Nitrobacter winogradskyi Nb-255: one gene and its partner. The protein of the gene in region 2 interacts with the protein of the main gene of each other region in a pairwise test. Links are inferred from orthologs where the notes say so. Each region holds a gene or a part of one and is shown on either strand. Other genes may lie near its edges.

Region 1 (14,945 bases), 1.0 Mb from region 2 along the record:
CGTGGCAGGCGTTCAGGCAAGCTTACACTCCCCTCGCCGCGCCGAGAGGCCGATCGAAGGGTTATCCACGATCGAACACCTCGTATATGGAGTTCTATATTTGTTCTCAAGTGGGGAAAGGCGGAAATCTGCTCAGGTTCTCGCGGTATTGGCCTTGGTTTCCCCCACCTTCAGCACACGGGGTTTCCCCCACCTTCAGCACACGGGCCGAACCAATTTGAGCTAACCGATTTGAGCTAACGTGTTGCATTTGAGAGACGGCATTTTGTCGCGTCGGAGAGTATAAATGATTCACAAATTTCGGGGTGAATACCGGCGCTCGCGCTTTAACGGTTGAAATTAAAGAATAATCAGGGGGATCGAAATGAGCAAGCTACTGATCGGAGCCGTCAGCGCTCTTGCTATTGGCCTCGGCGCTGTTGCGCCAGCCGCCGCGGCCGACCTTGCTCCACGTCCCTATACGAAGGCCCCTCCTCCAATGATGGCCGCAATCTACGACTGGAGCGGCTTCTACATCGGTGCGAACGGTGGCTGGGGATCGAGCAGGAATTGCTGGGACTTCACGACGCCCGCAGGTGTTTTCGTCGCGAACGAAGGTTGCCATAACGCAACCGGCGGCACGGCCGGCGGCCAGATCGGCTATCGCTGGCAGGCCACCAACTGGCTGTTCGGCCTCGAGGCTCAAGGCAACTGGGCTGATCTGAGCGGCCGCAATGTCAGCCTCGCCTTCCCGGCTTTCACCAACAACAGCAATTTGAACGCGTTCGGCCTGTTCACCGGCCAGATCGGTTACGCCTGGGATGCCACCTTGCTCTATGTGAAGGGCGGCGCCGCCGTGACGTCCAACCGATACCGGAGCCTTGTTACCGCGACCGGCGTTCAGGCAACCGACAGTGTCAACAACAACCGCTGGGGTGCGGTCGTGGGCGTCGGCCTGGAATACGGGTTCGCGCCGAACTGGTCGCTCGCCTTCGAGTACGATCACATCTTCATGGGCAACAGCAGGCACACCTTCACCAACAATGGCGTTGCCGGAGCCGCCGGTACGCTGTTTGGAACGGACAACATCAGCCAGGACGTGGACATCGTCACCGCGCGCATCAATTACCGTTGGGGTGGCCCCGCCATCGCGCGGTACTGATCGCGCCTGATCCGATTTCCCTGGTAAACTCCTCAAGGCCGGCTTTCGCCGGCCTTTTTTTTGCGTCGGGATCCAGTGCGTGTTCGCAAGAATCGCCAGGGCGGGCGGCGATGAACCGTGGCCGGGTCTCCTTTGCGATGAAATAGTTTTAGAGCATTTTCCGGCGAAGTGGATACCGGTTCGCCGCAAGAAAATGCGACCAGACAACCATTTCTAGAGCATGCTCCGATTCAACTTGATCGGATCATGCTCTAGAGCCTTTCCGTTTCTGATAAATCAGAATCTGGCTCTATGATTTTGATTTAGTGCGCTTTCTTCATGCGAACTGGTGTCCGCTGTGCTTGAAAACGCGCTTGATCATCGCGGCCCTCTGGAAATCTCCCGCTGTTCTATCTACGTTCCACGGACTGCCACAACGGATTGCTACAAACGGCGCCACTCCGGGGATTTCGACCGGCGCGGCGCGCCCAAGCGCGGCGCGATTCTGGCGCCTGGATAAAGCCCTGTCATGGACGAAGTCATAAAGGCCAAGCGGCAACAATCGAGCCCCGCGAGTCGCGCCATCACGATCCGCGGCGCGCGCGAACACAATCTGAAGAACGTCGATCTGGAGATCCCGCGCGATAAGCTGGTGGTGTTCACCGGCCTTTCCGGCTCCGGCAAGTCCTCGCTGGCGTTCGACACCATCTATGCCGAAGGCCAGCGGCGCTATGTCGAGTCGCTGTCGGCTTACGCGCGTCAGTTCCTGGAGATGATGCAGAAGCCCGATGTCGATCAGATCGACGGGCTGTCGCCTGCGATATCCATCGAACAAAAGACGACGTCGAAGAACCCGCGCTCCACCGTGGGAACCGTGACGGAAATCTACGATTACATGCGGTTATTATGGGCGCGCGTCGGCGTGCCCTATTCGCCCGCCACCGGCCTGCCGATCGAGAGCCAGACGGTGTCGCAGATGGTTGATCGGGTTTTGGCGCTGCCTGATGGCACGCGGCTCTATCTGCTGGCGCCGGTCGTTCGCGGCCGAAAGGGCGAATATCGAAAAGAACTGGCGGAGTATCTCAAGAAGGGCTTTCAGCGCGTCAAGATCGATGGCTCGTTCCACGAGCTCGCCGACGCTCCCGCGCTGGATAAGAAGTTTCCGCACGATATTGACGTGGTGGTCGATCGCATCGTCGTCCGGCCGGACCTAGGCCAGCGGCTGGCTGAGTCGTTCGAGACGGCCTTGAAGCTCGCGGAAGGGCTGGCGGTGATCGAATATGCGGATGCCCCTCCTCCGCTCCCCCACGGCGCGGGCGACAAGAAGAAGGTCGCGAAGATTCACGACAGGAGCGGGCCTGAACGCATCCTGTTCTCGGAAAAGTTCGCGTGCCCCGTGTCCGGCTTCACGCTTCCCGAGATCGAGCCGCGGCTGTTTTCGTTCAATAATCCCTACGGCGCTTGCCCGAAGTGCGGCGGTCTTGGTGTCGAGCAGCATGTCGATGAAAATCTGGTCATCCCCAACAGGGAATTGACACTGCGCAAAGGCGCGATCGCACCGTGGGCGAAATCGTCGTCGCCGTACTACCTGCAGACGCTCACCGCGCTCGGAAAATTCTACAAGTTCGCTCTCGACACCAGATGGAAGGATCTGCCGAAGAAGACGCAGGCCGCGCTTTTGCATGGCTCGGGCGACAACGAGATCAGGTTCTCCTATGAGGACGGCGTGCGCTCCTATGAAACCAGGAAGCCGTTCGAAGGCGTGATCCCCAACATCGAGCGCCGTTATCGCGAGACCGAAAGCGAATGGGCGCGCGAGGAGCTCGGGAAGTATTTCTCCGATGTGCCGTGCGATTCCTGCAAGGGCTATCGACTCAAGCCGGAGGCGCTCTGCGTCAAGATCGGGGGCAAGCACATCGGCGAGATCAGCGAACTGTCGGTTCGCGGCGCCGGCGAATGGTTCGAGACGGTCCCGACAATGCTCTCGGCGCAGCAGAACGAAATTGCCGGTCGCGTCCTCAAGGAGATCCGCGAACGGCTGTCGTTTCTGCTCGACGTCGGCCTTGGCTATCTCACGCTGTCGCGCGCTTCCGGCACGCTGTCCGGCGGCGAGAGCCAGCGCATTCGACTTGCTTCGCAGATCGGCTCAGGCCTCACCGGCGTGCTTTATGTACTGGACGAGCCGTCGATCGGACTGCACCAGCGCGACAATGCCCGCCTGCTTGAAACCCTGAAGCGGCTGCGCAATCTCGGCAATACCGTGATCGTTGTCGAGCACGACGAGGATGCCATCCGCCTCGCCGACCATGTGCTCGATATCGGCCCCGGCGCCGGTGTTCACGGCGGCCACATCGTCGCGCAGGGCACGCCGGCCGACATCATGCGCAATCCCAGATCGCTGACCGGCAAATATCTGACAGGCGAGCTGTCGGTCGAGATACCCGAGCGGCGGCCGCCGAACCATCGCCGCACCATCAAGCTGGTCAACGCGCGCGGCAACAATCTGAAGAACGTTACCGCGGAAATTCCGCTCGGCCTGTTCACCTGCATCACCGGCGTCTCCGGCGGCGGCAAGTCAACGCTGCTGATCGACACGCTTTACAAAGCGATCGCGCGGAAGCTGAACAATGCGAGCGATCCCCCCGCGCCCCATGACCGTATCGAAGGCCTGGAGCATATCGACAAGATCATCGACATCGACCAGTCTCCGATCGGGCGCACGCCGCGCTCCAATCCCGCGACCTACACCGGCGCCTTTACGCCGATCCGCGAGTGGTTCGCCGGGTTGCCGGAAGCCAAGGCCCGCGGTTATGCGCCCGGCCGCTTCTCGTTCAACGTCAAGGGCGGGCGTTGCGAGGCCTGCCAGGGCGATGGGGTCATCAAGATCGAGATGCACTTCCTGCCCGATGTTTATGTCACCTGCGACGCCTGCAAGGGCAAGCGCTACAATCGCGAAACGCTTGAGGTGCTGTTCAAAGGCAAGTCGATTTCGGACGTGCTCGACATGACGGTCGAGGAAGCCGCCGAGTTTTTCAAGGCGGTGCCGCGCGTGCGCGACACCTTCTTGACGCTGCAGCGCGTCGGCCTCGGCTACATCCGTGTGGGACAGCAGGCGACCACGCTGTCAGGCGGTGAAGCGCAGCGCGTCAAGCTCGCCAAGGAACTGTCGAAGCGAGCGACCGGCCGCACGCTTTACATTCTCGATGAACCGACAACCGGCCTGCATTTCCATGACGTCAAGAAACTTCTTGAAGTGCTGCACGAACTGGTGGCGCAAGGGAACACGGTTGCGGTGATCGAGCACAATCTCGAAGTCATCAAGACCGCGGATTGGGTGATCGATCTCGGCCCCGATGGCGGCGACGGAGGCGGCGAGATTGTTGCCTGGGGAGCCCCGGAAGACATTGTGAAAGCGCCGCGCAGCCATACCGGAAAGTTCTTAAAGCCGATTCTGGAAAAGGCAGGAAAGCCAAGGCGGCATAACCCGAATGCGAGTGAAGCGGCCGAATGACGCACGGCCGCGCAATCTTGTGAACGATGAACTCATCAATGAAGATTTATGCCCAAGCGTCTTGTCAGAAAGATATTTTCAGGGATTTTTTCGTTGAAACGGATGCGCGCACCGGAGATGGAACATGACCATGGCGGCCGTTGCGGAACTCCCCAGTTGTCGCCACGTTTGGTTCGTGGAGCGAAGCCTTCGATTGGAATACCTGAACATGGAGTTACGAATATGTTCCGTTTCAAATCCGTTTTAGCGGCGACCGTCATCGCTTTAGCGCCGCTGGTCGTTGCGTCGCCGAGCTTTGCACAAGGATGGGGATCAAAAGCCATGGGATTCTCTGGCGGCGGCGCCCGCATTGGCGGCGGCAGCTTCATGGGTGGTGGCCGACATTTCGGCGGCGGTGGCCGACACTTCGGCGGCGGCTGGCGCGGGGGCGGGCGCATGGGCTGGGCCGGTCGGGGTTGGGGAGGCCATCGAATCGGCTGGGCGGGACGTGGCTGGCGCGGGCATCGCATCGGCTGGGGTGGACGCGGATGGCGTCGTGGCTGGGGTGGAGGTTGGGGAGGTGGATTCTACCCCGGTTTGATCGGCGGCGGCCTGTTGGGCGGAGGCTTGTGGGGCAGTCCATGGGGATGGGGCTGGGGTGGAGGTTGGGGACCGGGATTAGGTTGGGGATCACCCTTCTATTCCGATTACGGGTATGACGACGGGTATTATGACGACGGCCCGGCTGTCGCTCCGACAGTGGTGCGAACCAATGGCAGAGATGTCACCTACTGCCAGCGGCGATTCAAATCATACGACGTGCGTTCCGGGACCTACCTGGGGCGCGACGGCAGACGACATGCGTGTCCAAGACGCTGATAGCTTTCGCCAATTACGGCTTTAGCTTCCCGGAGCGGTGCGAAACCACCGCTCCTTTTTCTTTTGCGTCGCTTCTTTCCTTCTCTTCGGCCCCTGCTGCGCCCCGAGTCGCTGCCTTTAGCAACCCTTCGCCTGCCTTGTGAACAGCGGGCGAAATTCATTCCGAGTCGGTGATTTCAAGGATTTGCCGTTGGGAATCCCCGCAGACTCACTGATACTTGAAGCAACTCTAGGCCAATGCGATCCTTGGCCTCCCTCCCTTTTCCACCATATTTAGTGTTTGTTTCACAAGTTTGCACTAACCCTTGACGCATGTAAGGGAGTCGCCCTAGCTTCGATCTGTCCGGCGCGAGGGTTTCTTGGGTTCCCGCCGGGCGCTCCTAGGAGCGTTTTCAAGCGAAGTGGACACCGGTTCGCGTGAAGAAAACGCGTCCAATCAAAATCATAGAGCCCGCTTCTGATTTTATCAGAAGTGGAAAGGCTCTGAAGATCAAGATCGGGCTACTCCATCCGCCGGTAGAGGCAGCGGATGGTGGAATGATGTCTGCCTCCGAGCCTTGGCATCAGGAGCCTTGGCATCAGGAGCGTTGGGCGTCAGGAGCACGAAAAGCCGGATCGAAACTGGCTCAAATGGGGATGCGAGGCGTTGAGTCCAAGACCGCCTCGAGGCTGAAGGTTCGGAAGTGAAACCGGACTGAACAGGTCGGTACACCGGCCGAACCGCGGGCGCGAAGTTCGCGAAGGGAAACCGCCGCTGCCGCACAAGCGGTGACGGACAGTTACGGGGCACGAAGCAATGCGATTCGAACGGCGCTACACCACGGACGGCCAATCACCCTATGCCGGGATTGATTTCCGGCTGACGACGAGCGAGATCCGAAACCCGGACGGCTCGGTGGTGTTTCGGCTCGAGAATGTGGAAGTGCCGGAGTTCTGGTCTCAGGTCGCGTCCGACGTATTGGCGCAGAAGTATTTCCGGAAAGCTGGCGTCGCGGCGCGCCTGAAGAAGGTCGAGGAGGAAACGGTCCCTTCGTGGCTGTGGCGCTCGGTGCCCGATACCGATGCGCTTGCCGCCCTCCCCGAAAGCGAACGTATCGTCGGTGAGACCTCGGCGAAGCAGGTCTTCGACCGGCTGGCCGGCTGCTGGACCTATTGGGGGTGGAAAGGCGGTTACTTCACCTCTGAAGACGACGCGCGGGCTTTCCACGACGAACTCCGCTGCATGCTGGCGCGCCAGATGGTGGCGCCGAACTCCCCGCAGTGGTTCAACACCGGCCTGCATTGGGCCTACGGCATCGACGGTCCCGGCCAGGGCCACTACTACGTCGACTTCAAGACCGGCAAGCTGACCAGGTCGAAGTCGTCCTACGAACATCCGCAACCGCACGCCTGTTTCATTCAGGGCATCGAGGACGACCTCGTCAATGAAGGCGGCATAATGGACCTGTGGGTGCGCGAGGCGCGCCTGTTCAAATACGGCTCCGGCACCGGCTCCAACTTCTCGCGGTTGCGCGGCGAAGGCGAACGCCTCTCGGGCGGCGGCCGCTCCTCAGGCCTGATGAGCTTCCTCAAGATCGGCGACCGCGCGGCGGGCGCCATCAAGAGCGGCGGCACCACGCGTCGCGCCGCCAAGATGGTTGTGGTCGACGCCGATCACCCTGATATCGAGCAGTATATCGACTGGAAGGTGAAGGAGGAGCAGAAGGTCGCCGCCCTCGTCACCGGCTCCAGGATCAACCAGAAGCACCTCAAGGCGGTGATGCGCGCCTGCGTCAACTGCGAGGGCTCGGGTGACGACTGCTTCTTGCCGGAGAAGAACCCCGCGCTGCGCCGTGAGATCAAGCTCGCCCGCCGCGCCCAGGTGCCTGACAACTACATCAAGCGTGTCATCCAGTTCGCCCGGCAGGGCTACAAGGAGATCGACTTCCCAGTCTACGATACCGACTGGGATTCCGAGGCCTATCTCACCGTCTCCGGCCAGAATTCCAACAATTCGGTGTCGCTGAAAGACGACTTCCTGCGCGCGGTCGAGACCGACGGCGACTGGAATCTGATCGGGCGCACCAACAGGAAGGTGACGAAGACCCTCAAGGCGCGCGAGCTCTGGGAGAAGATCGGCTACGCCGCCTGGGCCTCGGCCGATCCCGGCCTGCACTTCAACACCACGATGAACGACTGGCACACCTGCAAGGCGTCCGGCGACATCCGCGCGTCGAATCCGTGCTCGGAATACATGTTCCTCGACGATACCGCCTGCAACCTTGCCTCCGCCAACCTGATCACGTTCTACGACACCGCCTCGAAGCAGTTTGACGTCGAAGCCTATGAACACACCGTGCGTCTCTGGACCGTCGTGCTGGAGATCTCGGTGCTGATGGCGCAGTTTCCGTCGAAGGCGATCGCCGCGCTTTCCTATGAATTCCGCACGCTTGGTCTCGGCTTCGCCAACATCGGCGGTCTCCTGATGACCATGGGCCTGTCCTATGATTCGCGGGAAGGCCGCGCGCTGTGCGGTGCGCTGTCCGCGATCATGACCGGCATCGCCTACAGGACCTCCGCGGAAATGGCCGGCGAACTCGGCGCGTTTCCCGGCCACAAGAAAAACGCCGGCCATATGCTGCGCGTCATCCGCAATCACCGCCGCGCCGCGCACGGTCAGGCGCACGGCTATGAGGCGCTCGCGGTCAACCCGGTGCCGCTCGACCACGCCTCCTGTCCGCAAGCGGACCTGATCGCCCACGCGACCAGGGCGTGGGATGATGCGCTCGCGCTCGGCGAACAGCACGGCTATCGCAACGCCCAGGTCACGGTGGTGGCGCCGACCGGCACCATCGGCCTCGTGATGGACTGCGACACCACCGGCATCGAGCCCGACTTCGCGCTGGTGAAGTTCAAGAAGCTGGCCGGCGGCGGCTACTGGAAGATCATCAATCGTGCGGTGCCGGAGGCGCTGCGCGCGCTCGGCTATCGCGAAAGCGAGATCGCCGAGATCGAGGCCTATGCGGTCGGCCACGGCTTGCTGTCCAACGCGCCGGGCATCAACGTCTCCACCCTGAAGGCCAAGGGATTCACCGACGAGGCCATCGCCAAGGTGGAAAAGGCGCTGCCGACCGCGTTCGACATCAAGTTCGCTTTCAACAAATGGACGTTCGGCGAGGACTTCATCCGTGACACGCTCGGCGTCGACGCCGACGCCCTCGCCTCGCCGGCCTTCGACCTGCTCGCCGCGATCGGTTTCAGCAGGCGCGAAATCGAAGCCGCCAATGTGCATATCTGCGGCGCGATGACCGTGGAAGGCGCGCCTCACCTCAGGGCCGAGCACTATCCGGTGTTCGACTGCGCCAACCCCTGCGGCAAGATCGGCAAGCGCTATCTCTCGGTCGAAAGTCACATCCGCATGATGGCTGCGGCGCAGCCCTTCATCTCGGGCGCGATCTCGAAAACCATCAACATGCCGAACGACGCCACGGTGGACGACTGCAAGTCGGCCTATCTGCTGTCGTGGAAGCTCGCGCTGAAGGCCAACGCGCTCTATCGCGACGGATCGAAACTGTCCCAGCCGCTCAACTCGCAGCTCATCGTCGATGATGACAGCGACGACGACGCGATCGAGGCGCTGATGGACAAGCCGATGGCCGCCCGCACCGCACAGGTGGCGGAAAAGGTTGTCGAGAAGCTGGTGGAGCGCATCGTCGTGCTGCGCGAGCGCGAAAGGATGCCGGACCGCCGCAAGGGCTATACCCAGAAGGCCGTGGTCGGCGGCCACAAGGTCTATGTCCGCACCGGCGAATACGACGACGGCCGCCTGGGCGAGATCTTCATCGACATGCACAAGGAAGGCGCTGCGCTGCGCTCCTTCATCAACAACTTCGCCATCGCGGTGTCGCTCGGCCTGCAATACGGCGTGCCGCTGGAGGAATATGTCGACGCCTTCACCTTCACCCGCTTCGAGCCGGCGGGACCGGTGCAGGGCAACGACTCGATCAAGTACGCGACCTCGATCCTCGACTACGTATTCCGCGAACTCGCCGTCAGCTACATGGGCCGCTACGACCTCGCCCATGTCGATCCGTCGGAGACCGGCTTCGACGCGCTCGGCAAGGGCGTGGCCGAAGGCAAGACGCCGGAAGGCCAGCAGGCCACCCGCTATGTCTCGAAGGGCCTGACCCGCTCACGCACCGACAACCTCGTCGTCATGCGCGGGGGCAATGATGCACGGGGGTCTTCGTCCTCAGCCGCCGGCGACGGCGGCGCGCGTACTTCCGTCCCCTCCCCCCTCGCAGGAGAAGGCCGGGCCGCAGCGGCCAGCGTCACGGCCCTCTCATCCTCGCGCGCGGGCGATACGCTCGAAGGCGCGGCCGCGCTGAAGCAGGAGACTGGTCATGATCTCTCGCCGACCGAACGGCTGGAGCAGCAGCAGAGAAACAAGGTCGCCGCGCCGGCAATCGCACCGACCAAGGCCGAGCGCCGCGCCGAAGCGAAGGCAAAAGGCTACGAGGGCGAGATGTGTCCGGAGTGCGCCAACTTCACGCTGGTGCGCAACGGCACCTGCATGAAGTGCGATACGTGTGGAAGCACGACGGGGTGTAGTTAGGAGACAGATAAATGATTAAATTCATTCCGTCAGAAGACATTGATAAGATTGCGTTAGCCCATCGCCGCGCATTGGGCTTCCGAGATGATCAGATGATCGACGGAATGACTCTTAATTACCAAGCTCAAGAAACGCTATCCTGAGTTTGACTACCGGCGAGTACCGAACGGTTCACTCAACAGTGCTGATGCACAGTGGGATGACCGCAAAAAGCTAATAACCCTTACTGAAGTGAACCGCCCCGAGTTTGCCGGAGGCTGTTTGGTTTGAGTCACGCCGCCATGGCTGTCTCGTCGAGCATGGCGTAGTAGCGCTCCTCGGCTTCGGCCGGCGGGATGTTGCCGATGGGCTCCAGCAGCCGGCGATGGTTGAACCAGTCGACCCAGGCGAGTGTGGCGAACTCGACCGCCTCGAAGCTCCGCCACGGCCCGCGCCGATGGATGACCTCGGCCTTGTATAGACCGTTGATCGTTTCGGCGAGCGCGTTGTCGTAGCTGTCGCCGACGCTGCCGACCGAAGGCTCGATGCCCGCCTCGGCCAGGCGCTCGGTGTAGCGGATGCTGACGTATTGCGAACCGCGATCCGAGTGATGGACGAGACCAGCCTTGCTGGCGGGGCGCCGTTCATGCAGCGCCTGCTCCAAGGCGTCCAACACGAAGGCGGCATGAGCTGCGCGGCTGACGCGCCAGCCGACGATCCTGCGAGCATAGGCATCGATCACGAAGGCGACATAGACGAAGCCCGACCAGGTGCTCACGTAGGTGAAGTCGGATAGCCACAACATGTTTGGAGCTGGCGCGTGGAAGACCCGGTTCACGTGATCGAGCGGGCACGGAGCTGCCTTGTCCTGCACGGTCGTGCGGATCGGCTTGCCGCGGATGACGCCCTGCAGGCCGAGATCAGCCATCAGGCGCTCGACGGTGCAGCGAGCAACCGGGATGTTCTCCCGGTTCAGCTGCCGCCAGACCTTCCTCACGCCATAGACCTCGAAGTTCTCGACGAAGACGCGCTCGATCTCAGGCTTCAGCCTCAGGTCCCGCTTTGCCCTTGCCGACAGCTTCGTGGGATCGGCGCGCTTGGCGAGGTCGTCATGGTAGGTCGAGGGGGCGATCGGCAGCACCCTGCAGATCGGCTCGACCCCGTGGACCTCTCGGTGACCGTCGATGAAGGCGATCATGTCTTTGACCGGCGGTCGAGCTCCGCCATCGCAAAATACGCCGACGCCTTGCGCAGGATCTCGTTCGCCTGCCGAAGCTCACGGTTCTCCCGCTCCAGCGCCTTGAGCTTCTCGGTGACCTCGCTCGGAAGACCGGCGCGCGTGCCGCTGTCGACCTCAGCCTTCTTCACCCACTCATTGAGCGACTGCGCCGTGCAGCCGATCTTCGTCGCGATCGAGGAGACCGCGGCCCACCGGGACCGATGCTCCTTCTCGTGATCGAAGACCATCCGCACCGCGCGGGCCCGCACTTCCGGAGAAAACCGGTTCCTCGTCTTGCTCATCATGGCTCCACCTTCTCAAGGTTGGGAGCCTCCGGCAAACTCGGGGCGGTTCAAAGCGACTTTTGAGGGCATGAACCAAAAAAAGCCGCGGAGTCTGTTTGCCGTCGTCCATGAAGTTGGGCATGCGTTATTAGGTCATAAGGGTATTCTCAACCGTGGTCCATCAAGCGTTGTTGCCGCATCGTTGTCCTCTAATCTCAAACGAATGGAGCATCAAGCGAACTCATACGCAGGTTTTTTGATGCCTGATCACTCAGGACTCCGAACTATGACCATTGACCAAATTATCAAAGCTTATAACGTCAGCAGCGAGGCCGCGCGAATTCGGTGGTCTCAATTTCGCTAGTCAGTCACAAGATGAACATTTCGGCATCTAGCGTTCGTTTCGACGAACATACAATGTGGGTCGAACTGACTGACGGTCGCACGCTCGGCGTGCCGCTGGCATGGTTTCCGCGGCTCTTGAGGGCGACACCCGCGCAACGCGACAAGGTCGAGATCAGCCGCGTCGGGCTGCACTGGGACGACCTCGACGAGGACATCTCGATTGCAGGGATACTGGCCGGACGCGGCGATGTCACGCATCGCCCGGATCATGCGGCGTGATGCTTGCAGTGCTGAAGCCAAAGGGTAGCATGCCTCGCTTCGATAACCTTGTCGAAGTATTTGGAATGGACAAGGCGTTTCCAGATCGCATCTGGCCCCGCGACAAATGCTCTCGCGAGCGAAATTTTTAAAGTGTTGAAGCTCCGCAACTCGCCAAACCCACGCTTTCAACACTACATCGACGACAACAATTGTCTCACCTTATAAACGTACTCAAAACTAGTCTATCGCACGTGCGTCACAAAGCCGAATACGTACGCCGCCGGGCAACATACCCTCACCCCCGGCGAGCTCATCCCATACCCAGCGTCATCAAATGCCGAGGTGTTTGATAACCGCCAATCCGGCGAAGAAAGCAACCAGCAGTAGCGCGCCGATTATGACGTAGACGTTCTTGCGGCGTTTGCTCATACTTGGCGCCCCGTTGTATTCTCGCGTCGAACTGCGCCATTCCCTGAAATCGTTCATTGTTCAAACCTCCGTCGCCGCCGGCCGTAAGCGCCACGCGCAGGAAGCGATTAACGCACCCTCGCCCGCGCGTCCACACTGCTCTGATCCCATAACCGGAAACCGCCCTCGAACGCATCGGCATTGTCGCCGCGCCGCGATTTCGGCGGCAGCTTTTCGAGATGCCTGGCGTTACCCCCGCCGATCAGCACCTCGTCCGGTTCGAGCGCGGCCGAAAGCTGCGCGATGATGTCGAAGACATGCTTGCGCCATTTCTTGTCGCCGCTGTGCTTCCGCCCCGCCTTCCCGGCGTAATCCTCATAGGTTTTACCCTTCCGGTATGGCAGGTGAGCCAATTCCATCGGCTCCGGTTCGCCGTCCGCGATCATCGCGGAGCCGAGCCCGGTGCCGAGCCCGAGAAACAGCATCCGCCCGCCGCGATAGCCGCCGAGCGCCTGCATCAACGCATCGTTGACGACGCGGGTCGGCTTGCCGAACGCCTTCTGAAAATCGAATCCTTTCCACCCCACGCCGAGATTGACGGGTTCGCGCAGCGGGCGATTTCCGCAGACCGGGCCGGGATAGCCGATCGAAACGACGTCGAAGGACCAGTCCTTCGTCAGCGCCTTGATCTTGCGCACCATCTCTTTCGCCGTGAGACCGGGTCCGGATTCGAACTTGCGCGGGACGCGGTCCGTGTTGGTCATCATCTTGACATTGGACCCGCCGACGTCGATCGCGAGAATGGTCGGGTTCATCCGGCTGGAGCGTGCTGCCTTCATGGTCCGTCCTCGAAACATCTGATGCGCGGCCAGCGGCGCTTCAAAAGTGCCGATCTCAACCGCCGGCGCTTCTCGATTGCTCTCCGCTTGCGGCCGTTCAAATTCGGGCCTAACTAGAGCCTTTCCGCTTCTGCTTGAACAGGAGCGAGGCTCTAGATTGTTGTTTTGACGCGTTTTCTTTCCGCGAACCGGTATCCACTTCGCTCGAAAACGCTATAGCCGCGGTATCCTGCCTGTCTCACTATCATGCTCGCTGTTCCGGAGTGCCTCTTGATGACCGACGCCCCCTATATGCCGCCAAAAGTCTGGACTTTCGATAAAGAGAATGGGGGCAGATTCGCTTCGGTCAACCGGCCGACCGCCGGCGCGACCCACGAAAAGGTGCTGCCCGTCGGCAAGCATCCCTTCCAGCTTTATTCGCGGGGAACGCCGAACGGCCAGAAGGTCACGATCATGTTCGAGGAACTGCTCGCACGCGGTCACGCCGGCGCGGAATATGACGCGTGGCTGATCCAGATCGACGGCGAGCAGTTCGGCTCGGGGTTTGTCGAGGTCAATCCGAATTCGAAGATTCCGGCGCTGGTTGACCGTTCGAGACCCGTGCCGTTCCGCGTCTTCGAGTCCGGTGCGATTCTCCTGCATCTTGCGGACAAGTTCCGCGAGTTCATCCCCAGGGCGACGGCGGCGCGCGCGGAATGCCTGTCCTGGTTGTTCTGGCAGATGGGCAGCGCGCCCTATCTTGGCGGCGGCTTCGGGCATTTCTACCACTATGCGCCGGAGAAGATCGAATATGCCATCAATCGCTTCGCGATGGAAACGAAGCGGCAGATGGATGTGCTCGACCGCCGGCTCAAGGACAACGAGTATCTTGCCGGCAACGAGTACACGATCGCGGACATGGCGGTGTGGCCATGGTACGGCGGCTTGGCCGAGGGCAGGCTCTACGGCGACAGCGCAACCTTCCTCGACGTCCAGAGCTACAAGAACGTGCAGCGCTGGACGGCGCAGATTGCCGCACGGCCCGCGGTGAAGCGCGGCCGCATCGTCAACCGCACCTCCGGTGATCCCGCAAGCCAGCTTCACGAGCGCCACGACGCCTCGGATTTCGAGACCCGGACGCAGGACAAGCTGGCGAAGCAGGGTTGAGACCCGCCCTCTTTCATTAGCAGCCGTTCCGGGCTGGAGGCTCATGCAATGCAAGGAAAGGTCATCGCCGTCACCGGAGCTTCCGGCGCGCTGGGCAAGGTGGTCGTGGATGCCGCCATCACGCGCGGCGCCAGGGCGGCCTGCATTAACCGGGCTGTGGCAAGGGGCGATGCCACGGCCGACCGGATCGAATTGGGCGGCGTCGATCTGACTGATCCCGCACAGGCCTTGCAAGCCATCGATGCGGCGGCCGCGCATTTCGGCCGGCTCGACGTTCTCGTCAACGTTGCCGGCGCGTTTGCCTTCGAAACCGTCGCGGACGGCGATCCGAAGACCTGGCAGCGCCTTTACGCGATCAATGTGGCGACCGCGCTGAACGCC
Region 2 (15,019 bases):
CGTTGTCGACATCGACGGCAGCGGCCAGCTCGTGTTCGGCGTCAGCGCCGAGCCGACGCCGCGCTTCGACGTGCTGCTGCCGCCGCTGGTGCGCGCGGCGCCGGTCGGGGCCATTTTCGAGTGGCGTCCGGATGCCGAGATGATGTCCATCGCAACCCGCGTCCGCGATAACGGCGGCGCGGCGCTGATCATCGATTACGGCCATGTGCGCAGCGACGCCGGCGATACCTTTCAGGCCATCTCAAGACACAGCTTCGCCGATCCGCTGAAATATCCCGGCCGCGTGGATGTAACAGCCCATGTGGATTTCGAGGCGCTTGCCCGCGCCGCCGAGGACGTCGGGGCGCGGGTGCATGGGCCGGTGCCGCAGGGCGAATTTCTGCGCCGGCTTGGCATCGAGGCCCGCGCCGTCAACCTGATGGCGAAAGCAACGCCTGAACTGTCCGATGACATCGCGACCGCGCTGAAGCGTCTGACCGAAGGCGGACGCGGCGGCATGGGCTCGATGTTCAAGGTGATCGGCGTGTCCGACCCCAGCCTCAGCGTGCTGGTGGGACTGAGCGATCAGGCGCATGGCGGTGGGATCAGGACGCCATGACGCTGGCTTCCACCCTGCTTTCGACGGTTTCCGGATTCCGGCACGCCTTTTTCACTCGCGAGGGCGGCGTTTCGCAAGGCATCTATGCAAGTCTGAATGCCGGCATCGGCTCGCAGGACGATCCCGCCCATGTCGCCGAAAACCGGCGGCGCATGGCCGAGGTGATGGAGGTCGAGCCGGCGAGCTTCCTGTCGCTCTACCAGGTCCACTCACCCGACGCCGTGATCGCCGACCGGGCCTGGGATGTTGCGTCGCGGCCACGCGCGGACGCCATCGTGACGCGAACGCCGGGGCTTGCGATCGGCGTGACCGCGGCTGACTGCGGGCCGGTCCTGTTCGCCGATCCGCGCGCGCGCGTCATCGGTGCGGCACACGCCGGCTGGAAGGGCGCGCTGACGGGCGTGCTGGAACAAACCATCGATGCGATGGAAGCTCTTGGCGGCCGTCGCGATGACATCGCCGCCGCGATCGGACCGCTGATCCGACAGCAAAGCTACGAGGTCGGCGCCGACTTCGTGACCCGTTTCACGGAAGCTGATCCGGGCCATGCGCGGTTCTTCATTCCGTCAAGGCACGACGGCCATGCCATGTTCGACCTCGGCGGCTTCATCCGGATGCGGCTTGAACGCGCCGGCGTGCGAACGATCGACGACACCGGCCTTGATACCTATTCCAGCGAGCGCTTCTTCAGCTACCGCCGCTCGGTGCATCGCAAGGAGCCGGATTTCGGCCGCCACGTCCACGCGATCGTGCTGGAGGCCGGGTAGGCAGGGCTTTTTTCGCTGACCTTCGGATTCCGCAGGATCCGCGCCGGATTCCGCGAGCGGCGTATTGCCAGACTTGGCTACTCCTTGATACACCGCCTCCGTCGGAATCGGAGAGGTTCTCCTGGAGACGGGATGTTGAACGTTGTATCCACCACATCGAGGGGAGACGCGTCGATGTCCGCCAAGAACGGCGCCGTCAAGCTGGTCGCCGGCAACTCCAATCCGGTGCTGGCGCGGGAAATCGGCAGATGGCTCGGGCTTGAACTCACGAAAGCCAGCGTCCGTCGCTTCGCTGACAACGAGATATTCGTCGAAGTTCTCGAGAATGTGCGCGGCTCGGACGTCTACGTGATCCAGTCGACCTCGTATCCGACCAACGACCATCTGATGGAGCTTTTGATCATCACGGACGCGCTGCGCCGCGCCTCGGCGCGCCGGATTACCGCGGTGATTCCCTATTTCGGCTATGCGCGGCAGGATCGAAAGGTCGGTTCGCGCTCACCGATCTCGGCCAAGCTGGTGGCCAATCTGATCACGCGCGCCGGAATGGATCGGGTGCTGACGCTCGATCTGCATGCGGGGCAGATTCAGGGCTTTTTTGATATTCCGACCGATAACCTTTACGCGTCTCCGGTGATGGTCCGCGACATCAAGGAGCGGTTCGAACTCGGCAGCCTGATGGTGGTGTCGCCCGACGTCGGCGGCGTGGTGCGCGCGCGAGGGCTTGCCAAGCGCATCAGCGCGCCGCTGGCGATCATCGACAAGCGCCGCGAGCGCGCCGGCGAGTCCGAGGTCATGAACGTGATCGGCGACGTCGCGGGCTATACCTGCATTCTGATCGACGACATCGTCGATTCCGGCGGCACCCTGGTCAACGCCGCGGACGCGCTGCTCGCCAACGGCGCGCGGGACGTCTACGCCTACATCACCCACGGCGTGCTGTCCGGCGGCGCAGCCGCGCGCATCGCCGGCTCGAAACTGAAAGAGCTGGTCATTACCGACTCGATCCAGCCGACCGACGCCGTGAACAAGACCGGCAACATCCGGCTGCTGTCGATCGCCGGATTGATCGGTGAAGCGATCCGCCGCACGGCTGCCGAGCAATCGGTATCCAGCCTGTTCGACTGAACGGCAAAGCCGAACACGGACATTAGAGCATCGGACCCGAAAGTGGGAACCGGTTTCGGGATAAATCCGATGCTCAATCAATTAACTGGAGCGGCGGCGCTGGTTCCATTTGACCGGCCGCCGCTCTAAAGTCTGATCCAAACACAATCTGGATCAAACTTTAATGTCATCGCCGCAGGAGCATGATTCCTGAGCGGATAGGCGCTACTCGCTGCGCAGGTTCTCCGCCGTGCGCTTCCATTGCGCGACGTTGTCCGCGATGATCCGGGTCGACTTCATCGCCGCCTGGCTCAACTGGGCATAGCCCGAGATTTCGCGCTGAACCCTTTGTCCTTCCGCATGAAGCAGGTCCCGGAGGCTCTCAAGTTCGGTGACGAGGTTCTCGATCTCGGCGAGCGAGGTTCCGGCGACGCGCTGGATCAGCGAATTGACGTTGTTGACCGTCGCTTCCGTGCTCGGCTCCAGCTTGACGTCGGCGTTCGGAGCGCTGGCGGCGGGTGGAGCGCCGGCGGCCGGCGCTGCCCCGGCGGCGGGCCGGCGCAGATAGGCGATATCGTTGCGCACGAAATCGCGAATACCCGCTTCCACCTCCGAGACGGCGGCGAGGTTCGAGTCGGTTTCGGTCGCGCTTGTTTCGGCTGTTTCAGATGGAGTGGCGTTCATCGGCTTGTTCCCTGTTTCGCGTTGAGCGAGCGCGGAAGTCCCCGCACGACGAGTTTATACTAGAGCATTTTCGCTTCTGATTGAATCGGAAGCGAAGCCTTGGATGATTGTTTGACGCGTTTTCTTCACATGAACCGGATCGGCGCGTATTCTGATCGCAAAACCGGTATCCACTTTTGCCGAGTACGCGCTAGGCCGGATCGACATTCAGGATTCCCAGGCGGTCTGATCGCTGATTCATAGGGTTCCGTGATTCTGACACGGAGCTGCACGATGGGGATCAAGCGGTATGAGCTGAGCGATCATCAGTGGGCGAAGATTGCACCGTTGCTGCCAGGCAAGGCCTCTGATCCGGGACGGACGGGATCGGATAATCGGTTGTTTGTGAACGGCTGCCTGTGGGTGCTGCGATCCGGCGCGCACTGGTGTGACCTGCCGGAGCGCTATGGTCGCTGGAAGACGGTGCATCGGCGGTTCAGCAGGTGGTGCCATGCCGGTGTGTGGGAACGGGTGTTCTCCACCCTGACAGCCGATCGCGACAACCAGTATCTGATGCTCGACTCAACCATCGTTCGAGCCCATCAGCAGGCGGCTACCGGAAAAGGGGGGCCAAGGATCAGGCGCTGGGGCGTTCCCGAGGTGGACTGACCACCAAGGTCCACATGCTCGCCGATGCGCTGGGCCGACCCTTGCGTTTCATCGTCACCGCCGGGCAGGTCGGAGACATCACACAAGCCCCCGCGCTGCTCGAAGCCCAGGCCGGGGACGCCGTGCTGGCCGACAAGGCTTATGACAGCAACGCCTTGCGTGCACTCATCGCCGGCATGGGCGCCGAAGCGGTGATCCCCTCAAACAGGACGCGCAAAATCATCATCCCGCATGACGCCGGTCTCTACAAGCACCGCAACCGCATCGAGCGCTGCTTCAACCGTCTCAAGCACTTCCGCCGTTTCGCCACCCGCTACGACAGGCGAACCGTTCACTTCACGGGCTTCGTTCACCTGGCCGCAGCCCTGATCTGGCTGCCGTGAATGTCGATCCGGCCTAGAGCACTTTCCGGCGAAGTGGATACCGGTTCGCCGCAAGAAAATGCGACCAGACAACCATTTCTAGAGCATGGTCCGATTCAACTTGCTCGGATCATGCTCTAGGGTGCTGCTATCAGGACCGCCGATTTTGACGACATCGGGGCCGATCTGCGGCGGGCAGCGTTGAATTCCTGAAATCAGGCCGCCCGGCGGGGGTCACCACTTGCGCCTGAACGCTGCGGTCAGGCTCGCGTTCAGCGGTCCTTGCGGCGTTTCACTGACCGCGCCGGTGATGCTGAGGCCGTCGGAGAGCTTTTGCTCGGCGCCGATCCTGCGAAGCCATCTACTATCGGTCGATGAAAGCGACTGCCCCGCGATCAGGCTGGTGCCGGTGTCGGTGACGCTCAGCCTGGCAGAATGGTCGGTATTGTAATGTCGCGTTCCCTTGATGCCCGGGACCGACAACGCGTCCTGCTGAATGATGTTGTAGCCGTTCCGGAGGGTCAGCGCGTAACGGCCATCGCTGAGGGGCAGCGATTTGCTGAGCGAGGTATCGAGCATGGTCTGATCGCGGGCGGGATCGATCCGTGCTTCAAGCGCGGTCTTGTCCCAGATCCGCCCCAGGCCGGGCGCGGTGACGGCCGCCCATGCCTGCCCCGAGGACCGCGACGGGGGAGCATTGGCTGCAAGTCTGCCCGCCGCCTGTTCCGAAGCCGTCAGCGGCGACGGCTGGCGAATGACGGTCAGGTCGGTTCCGACCTGCGCGTTCCAGAGCGATGAAACCGAACGTTTCGCGGTAAGGGCGGCTGAGCCGTCAGCCTTGTCATGTGAGGTCCAGGCGAGACCTTCGCCCGATGCGGCTGGGGCCGAACGCTGCGAACGAAGGACTTGCGGGGGCATGTCCTCGGTCAGGGTGAAGCCATCGACATCGAGCTGGCTCCAGTCGATGTTGGAATCTACGGGCTGTTCGCCAGGGAACGCGGCCTGCTCCGGCCGGTTGTCTCGATTGTCAGGTGCTTCCGATCGCGCCGGCAATGTCCCGGTCGTCCAGCCGGCGGCGGCCACCAGAAGCAGTAAACCAGCAGCACGTCGCATTAATGAAGCCATGGTTCCGCCAGCCCGCCGATTCCGAAGAAGCACACTGCCGCCGCGTTCGTTCGAAATTATGGCGCGTGGGAAAATACACGTCAGCGTGAAGTCTTATACGATCATTATCTTATACGATCATTATGGTGAATCCTGCCTCGCCCGCGACCGCGGTGACGCCGGCCTCGATCGATGCCGCGGAACGCCAAGCGGTCAAACGCGTGCTGAAATCGGAACTGAAGGTGTTGAAGCCGACGCGGCGAGAAGCATCGTGCGTATTCAACTCTTCCCGGCTTTCCGTTTCGTTGCTTTGACGGATTTTTTCTTCGGCGTTGCAGCCTGTTCCGTCGCGAGCCTGTCGGCCGCCCGCCGCATCGCGCGTGCATAGCTGTCGGCGGCGTTGTCGGCGGACATCTGCATTCGCCTTGCGGCGGCGGCGCCTTCCTCGAACGCGTGCTTCGCCATCTGCCGTAATCGCTGCCTGCCGGCGGCATCCTTCGCCTTGGCGGCGAGGGCGAGATAGCGGTCGCGTCGCGCCTTGACCGCGGCGATCAGGCTTTTGTGCTGCTGCTTCGCGAGCCGCCGGATGATGACGTCGAGATCAGCGTCCGCCATGAAGGTATCCTTGTTTGATGAAATTTGAATAGGGTGCCGGCGCTCTAAACCTTCACGTGAAGGAGTGATAGCTGTGGAGCAAGCTTTTGATGAGCTATTCTTTATGCCTTGTGAGATCCGGCCCGGTCGAGAACTTTTATAACAGTGTCAGGCTGGATCGCGGCGATATAAGGCTTATGACAAAGCCATGCCGGACGGCCTCGGACGATTGAGCCCATGGTGGGTGAACACTCTGCTTGAGTATGTCAAAAAGCATGAAACATCTCTGCAATGATTGTTCTGCTAGCGCTTTCGATTGTTCTTCCAACCGCCTCGTTTTCCCGGCGCGCCGCCGGTCGAGCGGGGGCCGGGGCCGAACTCCGGGCCGGCTTCACGCGTCGAGGTTGGTTGATAGATGCGGCTTTCCGTTCCCGGGCCCATTTCATCCAGCGTAGGCTTGCGCGGCTTCGGCCGCGCGCCGGTCGGTTTGACCTCATGCCAGGTGGCGATGCCCATCTCGTCGAGCGAGGGCTTGTGGACTTTCGAGGTTGACGAGCCACGTTTGCCGAACTTGCCGGCTGCCGTGCCTTGCGCCGCCTTGTCGAGACGCGCCGGCAGGTTCGCTGCGTCGCCGTACTTCTTCTTGCCCGCGTAGCTGCCAGCCTTCGCCGCGACGCCGCGCTGCTTGATGGTGGGATCGTCGACGACGGCAAGCTCGGTGGCGCGCAGCCGCTTCACCTCGTCGCGCAGTCTTGCGGCTTCCTCGAAGTTCAGGTCGGCGGCGGCCTCGCGCATCCGTGTTTCCAGATCGGAGAGAACAGCTTCGAAATTGTGGCCGATCGCGATCGCGTCGTCCGACCAGGAATTTCCCTTGCCCCCGTCGCCGATTTCCACCAGCACATGGTCGCGCTCGTAGACGCTGTTGAGGATATCGCCGATGGACTTCTTGATACTCTCCGGCGTGATGCCGTGGGCGGTGTTGTACTCCACCTGTTTCTCGCGGCGGCGGTCGGTCTCGGCGATGGAGCGCTGCATCGATCCGGTGACCTGATCGGCATAGAGGATCACCCGGCCTTCGACGTTGCGGGCTGCGCGGCCGATGGTCTGGATCAGCGAGGTCTCGCTGCGCAGGAAGCCCTCCTTGTCCGCGTCGAGGATGGCGACTAGCGCGCATTCCGGAATGTCGAGGCCCTCGCGCAGCAGGTTGATGCCGACCAGCGCGTCGAACGCTCCGAGCCTGAGATCGCGGATGATCTCGATGCGCTCGATGGTGTCGATGTCCGAATGCATGTAGCGGACGCGGATGCCCTGCTCATGCAGGTATTCGGTGAGGTCTTCCGCCATGCGTTTGGTCAGCACGGTGACGAGCGAGCGGTAGCCTTTCGCCGCGGTGGCGCGCACCTCGCCGACGAGGTCGTCGACCTGGGTGCGCGCGGGGCGGATGTCGACCGGCGGATCGATCAGGCCGGTCGGGCGGATAACCTGCTCGACGAACACGCCGCCGCTCTCGTTCAGCTCCCACGCGCCCGGCGTGGCCGAGACCGCGATCGTCTGCGGCCGCATCATGTCCCATTCCTCGAAACGCAGCGGCCGGTTGTCCATGCAGGAGGGCAGGCGGAAGCCGTATTCGGCCAGCGTCGCCTTGCGGCGGAAGTCGCCGCGGAACATGCCGCCGATCTGCGGCACGCTGACGTGGCTTTCGTCGGCGAACACCAGCGCGTTGTCGGGGACGTATTCAAACAGCGTCGGCGGCGGCTCGCCCGGTCGGCGGCCGGTGAGGTAACGCGAATAGTTCTCGATGCCGGCGCAGCTTCCCGTGGCCTCCATCATTTCGAGGTCGAAGGTGGTGCGCTGCTCCAGCCGCTGCGCTTCCAGAAGGCGGCCCTGAGCATGCAGTTCGTCGAGCCGCTGCTTCAGCTCCACCTTGATGTTCTTGATCGCCTGCACCAGCGTCGGGCGCGGCGTCACATAGTGCGAATTGGAATAGACCTTGATGAAATCGAGTTCGTCCTGCTTGTGGCCGGTGAGGGGATCGAACTCCTCGATGCTCTCGACCTCGTCGCCGAACAGGTTGACGCGCCAAGCCCGGTCCTCGTAGTGCGCGGGAAAAATGTCGATGGTGTCACCGCGCACGCGAAAGGTGCCGCGGGTGAAATCGGCGCTCGTGCGCTTGTATTGAAGCGCCACGAGGTCGGCGATGAGCTGGCGCTGGTCGATGCGCTCGCCGCGCTTCAACGCGAAGGTCATGGCGGTGTAGGTTTCCACCGAGCCGATGCCGTAGATGCACGAGACCGAGGCGACGATGATGACGTCGTCGCGTTCCAGCAGGGCACGGGTCGCCGCATGGCGCATGCGGTCGATCTGCTCGTTGATCGAGGAATCCTTTTCGATGTAGGTGTCGGTGCGCGGGACGTAGGCTTCGGGCTGATAGTAGTCGTAATAGCTGACGAAGTATTCCACCGCGTTGTCGGGAAAGAAGCTCTTGAACTCGCCGTAGAGCTGCGCCGCCAGCGTCTTGTTCGGCGCGAGGATCAGAGCCGGGCGCTGCGTGGCTTCGATCACCTTGGCCATGGTGTAGGTCTTGCCCGAGCCGGTGACGCCGAGCAGCACCTGGGTGCGGTCGTTGCGCCGGATGCCTTCCACCAGTTCGCGGATCGCCTGCGGCTGGTCGCCTTTGGGCTGATACTCCGATTTGATCTCGAACCGTACGCCGCCTTCGCTCTTCTCCGGTCGCGGCGGGCGATGCGGCGTCCAGAGTTTCAGCGAGCCGTCGCCTGTCTTGAATTCGGGCCGGCCGTCGCGCAGCAGCGCCTCCAGCGATTCCGCCGTCGCCTTGACGCCGAGGCCCTCCATCTTGCTGCGCGGCGGCCGCGCCAGGGCATCCTCGTCGTCCTCGGCGGTCGGCATGCCCAGCTGTCGCGCCAGTTCCGGATCGAGCGTCGGGATCGTGGCCGATGTGCCGTAAATTGCTTGTGGTGCTTCCTCGAAGCCGCTTTCAATTCCCCTTGCCGGCCGCCGAGACGAGCGAAGTTCGCTCTTCGAGGGTTGGGAAGGGGGAGGATTCTCGAACGTTGCGCTCGCCGCATCCCGTTTCGCGGTGGCGTCGCTCTTGCCGCGCGTTGACCTCCGCGCGCGATGCGCCGCGGCTTCGCCGCCGGAGCGACGGTCCCACGAATTGTCCGGCGGGGGTTGCAGTCCGGTTCCCGACCCAAGGCCGGCGTCGCCGCGGTTGATGGCGGGATTGAGCAGGTCGGCCAACGCCGGCCCGATCGGCTGCACTTCGGGACGATGCGCCTTCGGCTTCGAGGTCTGCTGCTTCGAGGTTTGCGATGTCGAGGCTTTTGACTTCCGTGAGCCCGGCGCTTTACCGGGTTTTTCAGGGGGATTGGGAGCCTTCGCCATGCGGGCAATATGGGGCGAATCCAGCGCGCACGAAAGGGCGCAATCACACCGATGCGCATCGACGCCGGGGTCACGTCTTGGGCGATGACCTCGACACGGCCTTTCGCAGGCAATCGCGGCACAGGCAGTCGCCGCCTTCGGTCGGCATTGGCAACCGTCCGGGCTCCTCGGCGCACCAGCAGTTCCCGGATGGATCGCAATTGAATTCCGTTCCGCACCCGGAACAGATGAGGCGGCGAACGGCTTGCTGTCCGATCGGGCGTGTCATGGGAGCATTCTCAGGCCAGGTGGATCGATGCGCAACCATACGTCCGGATCCATACCCGATGGAATCCCGGCAGGCGCATTCTTTCCGCGGCGAGATTATTCCGCCGCGCGAAGGCGATGGACCGGGAGGCGGCGGTCGCCGCCGCGCAGCGACAGATAATAGTCGGCATCCGCCGGATCGTCCGTGCGGCGAATCAGATCGGTCACCGGCGTATAGCTGAGCATCCGGCCGCCGTCGGGAAGCGCCGTGCAGATGAAGCGCAGCACCTGGCCATTTCTGAGCTTGATATTGATCGGGGTCGGATCGCCCGCGCGCACCATGCGGACGCGCTCGGCGATGAAATGGCTGAGTTCATCCTGCGGCAGTTCATATGCGCCGGTATCGCGGCCATGATACATCAGTGCGATAAACGGCGGCCTGCTGTCGGCCTTCTCATCCGGGAGCGAAAAGTAATGCCGGAATGCGCGGTTGATGAACTCGGCCCGGGTGTCCGCGTCGAGCATGACGATCCCGATGCCGGTCTGGTCGAGGGCGGCGGTCAGCCTTGCTGCTGTCGCGTGCCGCTCACGCTCCCGTTCGAGCGCGTTCATCATCCGCGATCGCAGCAATCCGGTGATCAGGGCGGCGCCGCCGGCGGCCGGGGCCAGCAAGCCGAGATGCAGAAGGGTGGAACCCTCAGCCACCGCCGCGTTGTCATCCCCTAGAAAACCTGCGGAGGCCAGAACAGCTATTCCGGCGCTGATCAGGCCGGAAGCTGTTCCACCAAGCGAGCCGGCGAGGGCGACGACACAGATATACAATGCGGACAGGTTCGGAACGGCGGCGAGCTCGTGATCGGCATAGATGGACGCGCCTGCGATCAGCATCGCGAGAGCCGGTCCCAACATCATTCGCCAGTCGATGCGCATCACCGTTCCATGATACCGAACGAGATTAAATCCGGTTCGATGACAAGTGGTTGCACGATCCCGGGATTTTTATCGCTAGCGTTAACGGCGTCTAACGAGGCGGAATGCGATTTGAAACGAATGTCCCGTCCCTTGAGAGCGTCCCGCAAGGCGGCTGTCAGGGACTCATTGTGAGATGAGAGGTCCAATGAATAACCGAAGCCTTCCGTTGATGCTGATGATGGTACCCCTCTGTATGCCCGGTTCCGGCGCCGCCCTGGCCCAGGATGTTCCCGGCATTGAGATATGCACCGTCGAAAAGAAGATGGAGCGGCGAACAAGCTGCCTGCAGAGCAACATCAATTTCCTGCAGACCTCACTTACCAGACAGGTCACCGACAGCAGCCGGAAGATCGAAGCGGCCAACCGGCAGATACAGGTGCTTGAGAGCACGGTTGCGGATTTGCGGAAGGCGGTGGCCGAGCTTCAGGCGGCGAGCAGGAAGCAACCGCAATCGCCGGTGAAGGAGGACAAAAAAACTCCGGCGAAGCAGGAGGCGAAGTAGTTCAGACGACGTGTCCAGCTTCTTAGAGCGTTTTCAAGCGAAGTGGATACCGGTTCGCGTGAAGAAAACGCGTCAAAACAACAATATAGAGCCTCGCTTCTGATTACATCAGAAGCGAAAAGGCTCTAGCCGCCCGTATTTGTCCCGCCGCGCGGGCACGACGTTAAGTCAGGCAAAATTGCTTTTGCAAATTTCGTCGCGATCGCGCAAATGGCGGTACAAGGAACGGAGTATGCTATGCCCTGGCTGCAGCCGGTCACCCTCGAAGGACCTCATGCGCGGCTCGAGCCGTTGTCGCAGGATCATCGCGAAGCCCTTGTGGACGCGGTAAAAGACGGCGAAATCTGGAAGATCTGGTACACCTTCGTTCCGGCGCCGGAAAAAATGGCGGCCGAGATCGAGCGGCGGCTGTCGCTACAGGCAGCCGGGACCATGCTGCCTTTCACGGTGCGGGATGCGGAGGGACGGATCGCGGGCATGACTACCTACATGAACGTCGATTCTGCGAGCTGTCGCGTCGAGATCGGCTCGACATGGTATGCGAAGCGGGTTCAGCGCACGGCGGTCAACACCCAGTGCAAGCTGCTGCTGCTCACCCACGCGTTCGAAAAGTTGAACTGCATCGCCGTCGAGTTCCGTACTCACGTTTTCAATCACGTCAGCCGGCGTGGCCTCGAGCGGCTCGGCGCCAGGCAGGATGGCACCCTGCGCAATCGGCAGATGTCACCGAACGTGACGCTGCGGGACACCGTCGTCTACAGCATCCTTCCCGGGGAGTGGCCGAAAGTGAAGGCGCATCTCTCCTACGAACTCAATGAAAAGCGCCGATAGATCCGCCGTCTCATCACGCGAGCGGACCTGTTGCCGGCATCTTAGTTTCCGGCATCTGATAAGAGTCTTTCACCGCTTCATGGAAACGGTGAAGGACTCTATCTTTATGTTTGACGCGTTTTCTTCACGCGAACCGGACCATCCTTAGAGCTCAAGCCCGAGGACATGCTTCGCTCGAAAACGCTATGAGCCTCATGATGGACATCGCCATGAACCCCACCCTCGACGACCCTCTCGTTTCCACCGAATGGCTGGCCGCGCATCTCGGTGAGGTCAAGGCCATCGACGCCTCGTTCAAGATGCCCGGCGTGCTGCCGCTGGCGGTCGATGATTTTTATGCCGCGCATATTCCGGGCGCGGTGTTCTTCGATGTCGATGCCGTATCGGATCGCGCATCGCCGCTTCCGCATATGTATCCGGATGCCGCGCAGTTCGGGCGCGATGTCGGCGCGCTCGGAATTTCCTCGAAGGATACGGTCGTTGTTTATGACAATGGTGGCTGGCTTGCCGGGCCGCGGGCGTGGTGGATGTTCCTGTCGTTCGGCCATGCCGGTGTCCGGGTGCTTGACGGCGGCCTGAAGAAATGGCGCGCGGAAGGCCGTCCGGTCGAATCCGGCAAGGTTTCGCCGGAGCCGGGCCACTTCACCGCGACCTTCGATCCGCTGTTTGTACGCGACAAGGCTCAACTCGTGAGCAACCTGTCGTCATGTCGCGAGCAGCTTGTCGATGCGCGCGCGGCGGCTCGCTTCACGGGCGCCGTGATGGAGCCGAGGCAGGGCTTGCGCTCGGGGCATATCCCCGGCAGCCGCAACCTGTCCTACGCCGAGTTGTTCGATCCCGGGACCGGCGTCATGAAACCGCTGGACGACATCCGCGCCGCGTTCTCTCGCGCCGGCGTGGATCTGGCAAAGCCGGTCGTCACCACCTGCGGCTCGGGGGTTTCGGCCGCGGTGCTAACGCTTGCGCTCTACCGTCTCGGCGCGAGGGGCTCGGCGCTCTATGACGGATCATGGTCGGAGTGGGGTCTGGTGGAGGGACCGCCGATCGCCACCGGACCCGCCTGAAAAACCGCTGGGACGACCCGCGGCCATAGCGTTTTCGAGCGAAGCATGTCCTGGGGCTTGAGCCCTAAGGATGGAACCCGTTCGTGTGAAGAAAACGCGCCAAACATAAAGATAGAGGCCACGGGATCAGCGATGCGAGTGGCGGTTCTTGTGGCGGTGGTGATGGGAGGAATGACGCTTGGCGGCACGCGGCGTCTTCGCGGACGAGCGTTTGCTGGCCGACGGCACGGGATCGCCCGTCTTGGCGGCCTCCGCGGGACGTTGGCCTGGCAGGGGTGTTTTGAAGTCATCCTTGACCGGAGATGTCGTGGTTTCTTCGGCCTCGGATGTTTTCCCGTCAGTTGGGACGGCATCGCTTTTCGCGGCAGGGGTCGTGGTTGCGCCCGGCGGCTTGACGGCTTCGCCTGCTTTGACGGGCTCGTCGCCTGGGCCTGTCGCTGGTTCCGGCGCGGGTGCGTTGGCGGGCGTCGTGTCGGCCGCTGACGGGACGGGGCCTGATGGCGGCGGCGAAGCTGCCGGCGCTTCGTCGGCCGCTGCCGCTTCGGCCGGAGCCGCTGGTGTGTCTGCGGTAGGCGTGGCCGGAGGCGCATCCGTTGTTGGTGTGTTGGCTGCGGGCGCACCGGTTTCCTGGCGCGCGTCAGGCGAGGCGGCCTCCGCGCTCTGTGCTTCGTGCTGGCTTGCTTCCGGCGGGGCAGGCTCTGCGGCGGGTTTATCGACCTGCAGCACGGCCAGCGTCGGTTGTTGGGTTTCTCCAGTTCCGAACGTAAGGTCGGGCGTCTGTTTGGGAGACAGGCTTGCGAATTCCTCGTGGGTTGCTCGCAGCAAAGCCGCGGCCCCCAGGCCGAAGATCAGCATTGAGATCGTCAGCGTAACCGCGACGAATAAGGAGCGAAAGCCGGGTAGCATGGGTACGGTTGCGCCTTCCCGCGTGTCTTCTGACGATAATCGGCTATCAACGCGACTGAATTACGGGGCAGACCGCCGAATCAGAGCCTGTTGAGAATACAGCAACGGGCCAGCTTGCGCGCCCCCAAAACCACCTCCCGCAATCGTCGCGGGGACGTGGGCAGGAACGGGCCGAGGCCAGCCGGTGATGCCCGAAGGTCACGGTTCGCCGCGATCTGCGAATTATGCCCGGTCCGGGAGGCTTTTGGGGGAATCGTCTTGAATGCGCCGCGATCCTGCGCGATGTCGCCGTTAACGATCCGGTGTCTAGTTGGATTTATACAAGGGCGATGATGATCAAACGCATTCTGACGGTTTTTGCGGCGATCGCGGCAGGGGCAGGGGGAATCTCGTTAGCCTCGGCGCAGGGATATCCGCCGCCGAGCCCGATCTATTCCACGCCGCCCTCCGCCTATCCGGGTGAAGACGACCGTTCAGGCGCGGTCGATGCGCTTCCCAATTTCGATCCGGCCGACGATCAATCGATGCAGCGGCACAATTCGGTCGAGTTGCCACCGCCCGGTCCCGTGATGTCACCGGACGATCCGCGCTACGGCAGCCCCGTTTCCTCGCCGGCCTATTCGAATCGCGCCCCTTCGCCGGGCCCGGTGATGTCGCCCGACGATCCCCGTTACGGGCAGCCCGGCCCCCCGCCGTATCAGTATCCGACCCGCGCGCCGGAAACAGTCGCTTCCACCGGCGGATCGGATGCGGGCCTCAGGCCGCCGGCTCCCGTCGGCGCGGACGGCAGGCCGGCCCCGATGTCGGCGCTGCCGCCGGACGAGCAGCCCGAAGTCGATCAGGGCGGTGAGAAGCAGCTTCCGGAGAGGCTGCGCCGCAAGGAAGTCAGTTTCTCCACCAAGGAGCCGGCGGGCACCATTGTGGTCGATACGTCGAACACGCATCTGTACTACGTTCTCGGCAACAATCGCGCGATCCGCTATGGCGTGCGCGTTGGCCGCGACGGTTTCACCTGGGCTGGCGTGCAGAAGATCAGCCGCAAGGCGGAATGGCCGGACTGGCATCCGCCGACCGAAATGATCGAACGCCAGCCTTATCTGCCGCGCTTCATGGCGGGTGGTCCCGGCAATCCGCTGGGCGCGCGCGCCATGTATCTCGGTTCGACAGTCTATCGCATCCACGGCACCAACCAGCCTTCGACGATCGGCAAGTTCGTGTCCTCAGGCTGTATC

What was found.
Region 1: the proteins of uvrB (region 2) and uvrA interact in binary tests that used the Escherichia coli proteins (3 or more experiments, as listed by UniProt). The link is inferred for Nitrobacter winogradskyi Nb-255 from one-to-one orthologs.

Annotation. Positions count from the first base shown.
Region 1 is NC_007406.1:1,710,076-1,725,020, forward strand. Bases 1,261-4,831 are described here. They hold uvrA (excinuclease ABC subunit UvrA), read left to right. Parts: upstream 1,261-1,649; coding sequence 1,650-4,631; downstream 4,632-4,831. Other genes in these bases: NWI_RS17920 (hypothetical protein), read right to left, coding at 4,667-4,831. In the rest of the region: NWI_RS08195 (outer membrane protein), read left to right, coding at 365-1,141; more of NWI_RS17920, read right to left, coding at 4,832-4,954; NWI_RS16915 (BA14K family protein), read left to right, coding at 4,953-5,489; NWI_RS08210 (vitamin B12-dependent ribonucleotide reductase), read left to right, coding at 6,286-10,083; NWI_RS18590 (ImmA/IrrE family metallo-endopeptidase), read left to right, coding at 11,654-11,929; NWI_RS08225 (DUF2442 domain-containing protein), read left to right, coding at 11,941-12,189; NWI_RS17925 (hypothetical protein), read right to left, coding at 12,502-12,657; NWI_RS08230 (ROK family protein), read right to left, coding at 12,708-13,418; yghU (glutathione-dependent disulfide-bond oxidoreductase), read left to right, coding at 13,692-14,564; 3-oxoacyl-ACP reductase FabG, read left to right, coding at 14,613-14,945. UniProt on the Escherichia coli protein: The UvrABC repair system catalyzes the recognition and processing of DNA lesions. UvrA is an ATPase and a DNA-binding protein. A damage recognition complex composed of 2 UvrA and 2 UvrB subunits scans DNA for abnormalities.
Region 2 is NC_007406.1:2,709,976-2,724,994, reverse strand. Bases 5,968-9,612 are described here. They hold uvrB (excinuclease ABC subunit UvrB), read right to left. Parts: upstream 9,267-9,612; coding sequence 6,168-9,266; downstream 5,968-6,167. Other genes in these bases: NWI_RS18305 (hypothetical protein), read right to left, coding at 9,337-9,534. Also shown: NWI_RS13025 (class I SAM-dependent methyltransferase), read left to right, coding at 1-598; peptidoglycan editing factor PgeF, read left to right, coding at 595-1,365; NWI_RS13015 (ribose-phosphate pyrophosphokinase), read left to right, coding at 1,540-2,493; NWI_RS13010 (hypothetical protein), read right to left, coding at 2,698-3,156; NWI_RS12995 (hypothetical protein), read right to left, coding at 4,401-5,279; NWI_RS12990 (hypothetical protein), read right to left, coding at 5,550-5,885; NWI_RS12980 (PAS-domain containing protein), read right to left, coding at 9,630-10,442; NWI_RS12970 (hypothetical protein), read left to right, coding at 10,630-10,986; NWI_RS12965 (GNAT family N-acetyltransferase), read left to right, coding at 11,224-11,817; sseA (3-mercaptopyruvate sulfurtransferase), read left to right, coding at 12,003-12,881; NWI_RS12955 (hypothetical protein), read right to left, coding at 13,008-13,787; NWI_RS12950 (L,D-transpeptidase), read left to right, coding at 14,117-15,019. UniProt on the Escherichia coli protein: The UvrABC repair system catalyzes the recognition and processing of DNA lesions. A damage recognition complex composed of 2 UvrA and 2 UvrB subunits scans DNA for abnormalities.